DNA from 3 places in the Pantoea osteomyelitidis genome. Region 1 is predicted to be linked to each of the others. Evidence: predicted binding sites of a transcription regulator. Region 1 holds the regulator's gene; each other region holds the start of a gene.

Region 1 (3,277 bases):
AAAGTGTAAAAGGATGCGCTACTGCTTGTGAAACGTTAATATTTGCGGGTTGCTGTTAAAATTTTTGAAGAGAGCTTATGTGGTCTGAGTATGGTCTTGAGGTGGTGGATGCCGTGGCGCGTACCGGCAGCTTCAGCGCAGCGGCGCAGGAACTGCACCGCGTGCCTTCGGCCGTGAGCTATACGGTGCGCCAGCTGGAGAGCTGGTTGGCAGTACCGCTGTTTGAGCGGCAACACAGGGAGGTAGTACTGACCCCGGCTGGCGAGCATTTTGTGCGCGAAGGGCGCGCTGTTATCAAAAAAATGCTCGCCACGCGGCGGCAGTGTCAACAGCTGGCTAACGGCTGGCGCGGTCAGCTCAGCATCGCGATAGACTGCATAGTCAAGCCCGCCCGCACGCGCCAGCTGGTGAAGGATTTTTACCGTCACTTTCCCGATGTTGAACTGCTGATCAGCTATGAGGTATTTAACGGCGTCTGGGATGCGCTGGCTGACGGGCGTGTGGATGTGGCGATTGGCGCCACCCAGGCGATTCCGGTTGGCGGACGTTTCGCCTTTCGCGATATGGGAGCGCTTAACTGGCGCTGCGTGGTGAAAAGCGGCCATCCGCTGACGCAACTGGCGCAGATTGAGGATGAGGCGCTGCGCGCCTGGCCTTCGCTGGTGCTGGAAGATACATCGCGCGCGCTGCCGCGCCGCAATACCTGGACGCTGGACAATCAGCGGCGGCTGGTGGTGCCGGACTGGCAAACCGGACTGGCGTGCTTGCTGGACGGTCTGTGCGTGGCGATGGTGCCGGGGCATCTGGCACGGCCGCTGCTCAGGTCAGGAGAAATCACCGAGCTGACATTGCCCGTGCCTTTTCCGGAGAGTCCCTGCTGCGTCAGCTGGTCAGAACAGCGCGCATCACCCGCGCTCAGCTGGCTGTTAAGCTACCTGGGCGATGCGCAAACATTGAATCAGGAGTGGCTAAGCGAGATTTGAGGCGGCGCTTAGCGACGGTAATCCCGGAAGGGGCCATCCGCTACCGAACGGCGTTCGATCAGGGTCGGATTGACTTCAATCGTCTGAGGCTCTTCACGCTTGCTGGTAATGCGATCCAACAGCATCTCCAGCGCCTTCTCACCCAGCTGGGCTTTTGGCTGGTGCACAGTGGTCAGCGCGGGCGTAAAGTAACGCGCGTTGCGCACGTTGTCGTAGCCGATGACCGAAATATCCTGCGGTACGCGCAGCCCCAGCTCATCGGCGGCGCAAATCGCCCCCATCGCCATAATGTCGCCGCCGCAGAATATGGCGGTCGGACGCTGTTTCTGGCTCAGAATTTGCTGCATCGCCTGATAGCCTGATTCCGGCTCGAAGTCGCCCTGTACCGTCCATTCAGGGCGCAGCTGAATACCCGCTTCATTTAATGCCTTCACGAACCCGGCATGGCGTCCACCGCCGGTGTTGCGCTCCATCTGGCCGGGAATGGCGCCGATATCGCGGTGACCGCGCTCAATCAGATAACGACCGGCAAGGTAGCCGCCCTGAAAAGCGTTATCCAGCACGGTATCGGTGAAGTCACCGCGCGATTCACCCCAGTCCATTACCACCATGGGAATGTTGCGGTTCTCTTCCAGCATTTTCAGCAGGTCGTCGGGATATTCTGAGCACATTACCAGCAGCCCGTCGACGCGCTTTTGCGCCATCATCGACAGATAGGCGCGCTGCTTATGCAGGTCGTTGTGGGCGTTGCCCAGAATCAGGGTATAGCCGCGATCGAAGCAGTGATTCTCCACCGCCTCGATAATTTCCGCAAAGTAAGGCGCTTCACTGGAGGTAGCCAACAGACCCAGCGTTTTGGTGTGGTTCACTTTCAAACTACGCGCCACGGCGCTGGGCGAATAGTGCAGCTCTTTAATCGCGGTCCAAACGGCGTTGCGCGTCTCTTCAGCAACGAAACGCGTTTTATTGATGACGTGAGAAACGGTGGTGGTAGAAACACCCGCGCGTTTTGCCACATCCTTGATTGTTGCCATGAAAACGATACTCCCGGCTTATCGCAACCTACTGATAAGTATAATGTTAAACGTTTGCGTCCGCTAAAGGTATTTCACGCCTTTTTTGTCTGGTTTGTCGTCTGTGAAGTGACGTTCCGGCAGATAAAAACGCCATTTTAAATAGAGCGGACGGCATAGCGTTGCTGCTGTTGCGCAACGAAAGGGCGAATTCTAGCAAGGCTGAATCGATAAAACGAGATTTTTACCGGGCGCTATGAGAAAATGACAATAACCACACACTTTATAAGCGTAAAGGAGAGCAAATGAACACTGATTTAAGACTGGCGCTGACCACCACCGTGGCGGCATTGCTGATGATCGTGGCTTTCAGCTTCACCGCCATCATGCACTGAGCGTAAAAAAGCCGGGCAAGCCCGGCTTTTTCAGCGAATCGTTTTGGGGGTCATCACCCGACGGGCGCCGACATAGTGTCGCTGCCAGTAATCTTCGCCCAGCGCGCTGATTTGAATATCTTTACCGGTGCGCGGCGACTGAATGAATTTGCCATTCCCGAGATAGACGCCGACATGGTCGGCTGCGCCGCGATTGTTTATACGGAAAAACACCAGATCGCCTTTCTCCAGCGCCTCGCGTTTTACCGGCGCGGCATCGCGCAGATGATACATTTCATTGGCGGTGCGCGGGATCTTGAATTTTACCACATCCTTATAGGCGTACCACACCAGACCGCTACAGTCGAAACCGGTATGGGGTGAGGTGCCGCCCCATTGATAAGGTTTGCCCAACTGGCCCATCAGCTTATTCATCGCCGTTTCACGCGCTTTTTGATAGCGCAGACGGTGGGTTTTGCTCATTTTGATGGTGGTGAGATCGCCCGTGATAACCTGGTCCTGGCCCTGACGCTGGTGGCCATAGCGTTTACGGGATGTCGGCACGCTTTTTTTGTTTGCCGCGTGCAGCGTGGCGGTTTGAGTTTTTTTCGGCTTTTTTAGTGTCGACTTCACAACGGGCGAGAGGCGAGACTTTTTCGCCGTGGTTTTAACGGGACGACGTTTGCGCCGCTCATCGTCGCGCGCACTCTTTTTTTCCGCCTTGTGCAAACTGGCATTAACAGGTACCTGCGGCGAAGCCGAGGCCACATTAAAGAACAGCTGCGCAATAGCCAGTACAAAAAGCGTAATCAGTAAACGCATAGTCCGGTTACAGGTTCAGTGCACCACAGGAAAATCTGGCGCGAAAAAAGTTGGAATAATCTGATCCGCGATCAGAGCCGAAACA
Region 2 (3,277 bases), on a different contig from region 1:
TATCGAAACCCTGACGCGCTTGCGTAACGACCTGGATGGCTGCATCGGTTGCGGCTGTTTGTCGATGCGCGACTGCCCGCTGCGTAATCCCGGCGATCGACTGGCGCAACAGGGATCGGGCGCGGTGCTGCTGGATCCGGGGCATGAGCAGCAGCCGGGCGACGAGGGTTGATGCGCGCAGGTATTTTAGCGACGCCAACTATACTGGTGTAAGAACCGCAACCGGGAGCCGCTATGATCACCGTCCACCATCTTGAGAATTCTCGCTCACACCGCGTGCTATGGCTGCTGGAGGAGTTGGACGTCCCTTATCAAATCAAGCGCTACCAGCGAGAAAAAAGCATGATGGCGCCGGAAGCGCTGAAAAAAGTGCATCCGCTCGGCAAATCGCCCGTGATCACCGATGAAAATCGGGTTATTGCCGAATCTGGCGCGATCCTGGAGTATCTGGAAGCGAAGTACGACGACGAAAATCGGCTGAAACTTTCCGATGAAGCAGCGCAGTTGCAGTCTCGTTACTGGCTGCACTATGCGGAAGGCTCGCTGATGCCGCTGCTGGTGATGAAGCTGATATTCAGCCGCCTTGGCAAGTCGCCGGTTCCCTGGCTGATAAGGCCGGTGGGTGCCGCGCTCGGCAAAGGCGTGCAGCGCGCTTATATCGACAAGCAGCTGGCGCCGCACAGGCAGATGATTGAAACACACCTCGCTTCCCAACCGTGGTTTGCAGGCCAGCGCTTCAGCATTGCGGACATTCAGATGAGTTTTCCGCTGCTGGCGTTGACCTCGCGCGGCGGGCTGGATGCGATGCCCGCCACGCAGCAGTGGCTGCAAAAAGTTCAGACGCGCGCCGCATGGCAACGTGCGATTGAGCAGGGCGGCCCGATAAACCTCGCCAGCTGAATCTTTTCCTCCCGTTGCGCAACGGATGATTCACCCTGTTGCGCAACGCGCCGCTTTCATAAGAATTTGTTATTACGTTTCGCGCTGCGGCTTCCGTAGAGTTTGCCGGGCCGCAGTGAAAGTGCGCTTTCTCGACGGCGAGTGGTGCGATTTATCCTGATCAAACGCGAAACAGCAGTTGAAAATCTGCCGCTAAAGGCCGGATAATCGTTTGCCTTTTTATCGGGCCGTTGGCGAACGGCCTTTTCTTTGCGGCCAGGTAAACGTTTGCCTTATGACAATGCGCTGAATTTTCAACGCGATCGTAACGGAACCAGGGAACGAAAACAGACCGAGGCCGCATGGCGCACCACCCTTAAAAAAATCATTTCAGAGGCTCTACTATGTCTAACGAATCTCGCCCGGCCAGTGGAAAACTGGACGCCTGGTTCAACATCTCCGCACGCGGCAGCAGCGTGCGACAGGAAATCCTTGCGGGATTGACCACCTTCCTGGCGATGGTCTATTCCGTGATCGTCGTGCCCGGCATGCTGGGCAAAGCGGGCTTCTCGCCTACGGCGGTATTTGTCGCGACCTGTCTGGTCGCCAGCTTCGGCTCTATTATCATGGGCCTGTGGGCCAACCTGCCGATGGCGATTGGCTGCGCCATCTCGCTGACCGCCTTTACTGCCTTTAGCCTGGTGCTGGGACAACAGATCAGCGTGCCGGTCGCGCTTGGCGCGGTTTTCCTTATGGGGCTGCTGTTTACCCTGATTTCCGCGACCGGCATCCGCGCCTGGATTCTGCGTAACCTGCCGATGGGCGTAGCGCACGGCACCGGCGTCGGTATCGGGCTGTTTCTGCTGCTGATTGCCGCAGACGGCATTGGCCTGGTGGTAAAAAATCCGGCGCCGGGTCTGCCGGTGGCGCTGGGACACTTCGCCTCGTTTCCGGTGCTGATGGCGCTGGGTGGCCTGGGCATGATTTTTGGCCTGGAAAAACGGCGCGTGCCCGGCGGCATCCTGTTTACCATTCTCGGCATTTCCGTGCTGGGGCTGATTTTTGATCCCGCCGTTAACTACCAGGGCCTGTTCGCCATGCCGAGCCTGAAAGATGCCAGCGGCCATTCGCTGCTGTTCAGCCTGGATATTATGGGCGCGCTGAAGCCTGCGGTACTGCCGAGCGTGCTGGCGCTGGTGATGACGGCGGTGTTCGACGCCACCGGTACCATTCGCGCGGTGGCGGGCCAGGCGAACCTGCTGGATAAAGAGGGGCAGATCATCAACGGCGGCCGCGCGTTAACCACCGACTCCATCAGCAGTTTGTTTGCCGGTCTGGTCGGCGCGTCACCTGCGGCGGTTTATATCGAGTCGGCGGCGGGCACGGCGGCGGGCGGAAAAACCGGCCTGACGGCGATTGTGGTGGGTCTGCTGTTCCTGCTGATTCTGTTTATGTCACCGCTGGCGTACCTGGTGCCGGCTTACGCCACCGCACCGGCTTTGATGTACGTGGGTCTGCTGATGCTGAGCAACGTGGCGAAAATCGACTTCAGCGACTTTGTCGATGCGATGGCGGGTCTGCTGACGGCGGTGTTTATTGTCCTGACCTGCAACATCGTGACCGGCATTATGCTGGGCTTCGGCGCGCTGGTGATTGGCCGCGTGTTTGCTGGCGAGTGGCGCAAGCTGAACATCGGCACGCTGGTTATCGCTATCGCGCTGGTGGCTTTTTACGCTGGCGGCTGGGCCATTTGATGCTTCGCCGGGTGAGCGGTTGCTCACCCGGATTTGTCTTTTTCCCCGTCTGACCGCACATCTGGTCGCACTTCTTCGCCGTTTTGCTTTACACTTTCCGGGCAACAATTTTGTATTAATGATAACCAGGCTGTGTCCCGTCATCAGGCAGGGCGCTGGCGCGATAAGCCGCCGCCGCGCTCACAAAACATTAGGTGACGCAGCCTAAACGCCTAAGGAAAGCATGGAAATCTTTTTTACCATCCTCATCATGACCCTGGTGGTGTCGCTCTCAGGTGTCGCTGCCCGTATTCTTCCCTTTCAGATTCCGCTGCCGCTGGTGCAGATTGCCGCAGGTGCGATGTTGGCCTTTCCCACCTTTGGCCTGCATGTCGATTTCGATCCTGAACTTTTTCTGGTGCTGTTTATTCCGCCGCTGCTGTTTTCTGACGGTTGGAAAACCCCTATTAGCGAATTTCTCCACCACGGGCGTGAAATTATCGGACTGGCGTTGATGCTGGTGCTGATCACCGTGGTCGGTATTGGCTACCTGATCCACTGGATCGTGCCGGGAATTCCGCTGCTGCCCGCCTTTGCGCTGGCGGCGGTGCTGTCGCCTACCGATGCCGTGGCGCTCTCCGGTATTGTAGGCGAGGGTCGCATCC
Region 3 (3,277 bases), on a different contig from region 1:
TAATTCTTCATTCACTGCCACAACTTCACCGCTGATGGGGGCGTAGATATCGGAAGCCGCCTTGACGGATTCCGCGACCGCGCAGTCATCACCGGCGGAAAAAGTTGCGCCGACATCCGGCAGGTCAACAAAGACCATATCGCCCAGCAGTTCCTGTGCGTGTTCAGTGATGCCCACGGTCCAGGTGCCGTCATCTTCTTTACGCACCCACTCGTGGCTTTCACGGTATTTCAACTCATTTGGCACATTGCTCATCGCCATCTCTCCTGAAAAAATTACTGAGCGACCGGCTTACCGGCGCGAACGAAAACAGGTTTAGTGACCTTTACCGGCATTTCGCGGTTGCGGATCTGCACAATTGCGCTGTCGCCGATGCCGGCCGGAACGCGGGCCAGCGCAATGCTGCAACCCAGCGAGGGCGAGAAGGAACCGCTGGTAATGATCCCTTCCTGCACCTGGCCCTGCTCATCGATGAAGCGTACCGGCAGCTCGTTACGCAGCACGCCTTTCTCGGTCATGATCAGGCCGACCAGCTTCTCCGTGCCCGTTTTACGCTGAGCTTCCAGCGCTTCACGGCCAATGAAGTTGCGATCCACTGGCTCCCAGCTGATGGTCCAGCCCATGTTGGCCGCCAGCGGCGAAACGCCTTCATCCATCTCCTGACCGTACAGGTTCATGCCCGCTTCCAGACGCAGCGTATCGCGCGCGCCAAGACCGGCTGGCTTCACGCCCGCCGCCAGCAGCTGCTGCCAGAAATCCGCGGCTTTAGCTTTCGGCAGCGCGATCTCATAGCCCGCTTCGCCGGTGTAACCGGTAGTAGCGATAAAGAGCTCGCCCGCCTGAACGCCGAAGAACGGCTTCATTCCTTCAACGGCCTGACGCTGCTCAGCGCTGAACAGCGTCTGCGCTTTTTGCTGGGCGTTTGGCCCCTGCACCGCAATCAGCGCCAGATCGTTACGCTCGGTCAGCGTGACGTCATAGCCTTGCGCATGGTCACCAATCCACTTGAGATCTTTTTCACGCGTTGCGGAGTTAACCACCAGACGGAAAAAGTCCTCGGTCATAAAGTAAACAATCAAATCATCAATGACGCCACCGGAAGCGTTCAGCATACCGGTATAGAGGGCTTTGCCCGGCCGGGTGAGTTTGGCGACGTCGTTAGCCAGTAGGTAGCGCAGGAAGTCACGCGTTTGGGCGCCGTGCAGGTCAACGATGGTCATGTGGGAAACATCGAACATACCCGCGTCGTTACGTACCGCGTGATGTTCATCCATCTGGGAACCGTAGTGCAGCGGCATCATCCAGCCATGAAAGTCCACCATGCGGGCACCGCAGGCTTGATGTTGTTCAAACAAAGGCGTCTGTTGAGTCATAACTATCCTGTGCAGAAGCAAGTCAGTCGAAACGGGCGCTTTTACCGGTTTTATCACCGACGCAAACGTTCTCTTTGCAATGACGTTATCACCGAACGGGTCAATTAACCATAAGCAAAACGAGGGTGAAGATTAATCTCAGTCGCGGGGCGCTGTGAATATTAACCAGTGAAATAAACTGGAAATATGTGATTTATTGCACATAAAAATCAATACAATAGCCTGTGAGCAGCAAATTAACGAAGCATAAGCCGCATAAAAGAAAAATCAGACGGGGCGAAAAACGTTATCACATGAAAAAAAATAATGCGAAGAGAGCGGTAAAATTAGAATAAATCAAATGAGGCACAAAAAGAGTGCGCCCCTGCCTTTTTTTGGTGCAGTGAAGGAATTGAGGTCAGCGAAGAAGGTAAAACAGAGGAGAAGCGGCCAGAGAGATTCTCCGGCCAGTAAAAATTATTTAGCGCAGCCAGGCCGGCAGATCGTTGAGACCCATCGCCTGTTTCAACATCATGGGCTTGACGCCAGGCAAGGTATCCGCCAGCTTCAGCCCGACGTCGCGCAGCAGTTTTTTTGCCGGATGCGTTCCGGCAAACAGCTCGCGGAAACCCTGCATTCCGGCAAGCATCATCGCCGCGCTCTGTTTACGGCTGCGCTCGTAGCGACGCAGATAGAGATGCTGGCCAATATCTTTCCCCTGCTGATGCAGACGTTTGATTTCGCCAATCAGCTCAGCGGCATCCATAAAACCGAGATTCACTCCCTGCCCGGCCAGTGGATGGATAGTGTGCGCCGCATCGCCTACCAGCGCCAGACGGTGCGCGGCAAAGCTACGCGCATAGCGCGCCATCAGCGGGAAGGCCTTACGCTCGCTTTCCAGATGACACAGCCCTAAACGCATATCAAAGGCAACGGAGAGCTGCTGATTAAACAGCGCTTCCGGCATGGTTTCCAGACGGCCTGCCTCCTGCGGCGAGAGCGACCAGACGATGGAGCTGAGATGAGGATCCTGCATCGGCAGAAAAGCCAGAATGCCATCGCCATGAAACACCTGACGCGCCACCGCATCGTGCGGCATATCGGTACGCACGTTGGCGACCAGCGCATGATGCTCGTAATCCCAGAAGGTAATCGGGATATCTACTTTATTACGCAGCCAGGAGTTGGCGCCATCAGCGGCAACCAGCAGGCGCGTGCTCATCATGTTGCCATCCTGCAGGGTAATAAAAGCTTCGTTGTCGCCGAACGCTACCTGCTGCAGCTGCGCCGGGGCCAGCAGCGTGACATCGCTGCAGCTGCTGGCGCGCTGCCAGAGCGCGCTGTGTATCACCGGGTTTTCAATAATGTGTCCGAGATGGGACAAGCCCTGCTGCTCATCGTCAAACGAGATGCTGCCGAAGCTATCCTGATCCCAGACTTCCATGCCGTGATAGCTGCTGGCGCGCATTGAGAGGATCGTTGACCAGACGTCCAGCTTTTGCAGCAGCCGCTCGCTGGCGGCGTTGATCGCGGAGACGCGAATCGCCGCGGGCGCGTTGGCATCAAAGTGCGGCGCCGCAGATTTCTCCAGCACGGCGACGCGCAGACCGCTGCCCTGCAGTCCACAGGCTACTGCCAGCCCGACCATGCCGCCGCCGGCGATAGCCACATCAAAAGTTTGCATCGAAGCCCCTTATTAACGCTTTACCCACCCGAGGGTGCGCTCAGCCAGTTGATTTCGCAGCCACGGCTGATTATCCATCGCCATCAGCCCAAGGTTTCTTCCTACCACCAACGGAGCGTAGCGATTGGCAAACAGTCGCACCAGCCCATCGGTGACGCCAATGGTCGCCTCACGATCCGGCAGACGCCGCTGCTGATAATGTTGCAGAACGCTAAAGCTGCCGACATCCTGCTGATGGCGA

What was found. The regulator PurR, encoded in region 1, represses purine synthesis genes. The targets are predictions, from matches to a motif close to CANGCAAACGTTTGCNTG.
Region 2: ABU178_RS02570 (NCS2 family permease) is a predicted target of PurR. The motif match lies at 1,157-1,174, and genes of this name have one in related genera.
Region 3: gcvT (glycine cleavage system aminomethyltransferase GcvT) is a predicted target of PurR. The motif match lies at 1,432-1,449, and genes of this name have one in related genera.

Annotation. Positions count from the first base shown of each region.
Region 1 is NZ_JBGFSN010000004.1:927,397-930,673, forward strand. Features, by position in the region: gene punR (DNA-binding transcriptional activator PunR) at 78-983, shown strand; gene purR (HTH-type transcriptional repressor PurR) at 992-2,017, opposite strand; gene cydH (cytochrome bd-I oxidase subunit CydH) at 2,302-2,391, shown strand; gene ABU178_RS09495 (C40 family peptidase) at 2,422-3,192, opposite strand.
Region 2 is NZ_JBGFSN010000003.1:65,340-68,616, forward strand. Features, by position in the region: gene soxR (redox-sensitive transcriptional activator SoxR) at 1-172, shown strand, start outside; gene ABU178_RS02565 (glutathione S-transferase family protein) at 235-900, shown strand; gene ABU178_RS02570 (NCS2 family permease) at 1,284-2,633, shown strand; gene ABU178_RS02575 (Na+/H+ antiporter) at 2,857-3,277, shown strand, end outside.
Region 3 is NZ_JBGFSN010000005.1:344,042-347,318, reverse strand. Features, by position in the region: gene gcvH (glycine cleavage system protein GcvH) at 1-255, opposite strand, end outside; gene gcvT (glycine cleavage system aminomethyltransferase GcvT) at 276-1,373, opposite strand; gene ubiI (FAD-dependent 2-octaprenylphenol hydroxylase) at 1,834-3,036, opposite strand; gene ubiH (2-octaprenyl-6-methoxyphenyl hydroxylase) at 3,049-3,277, opposite strand, start outside.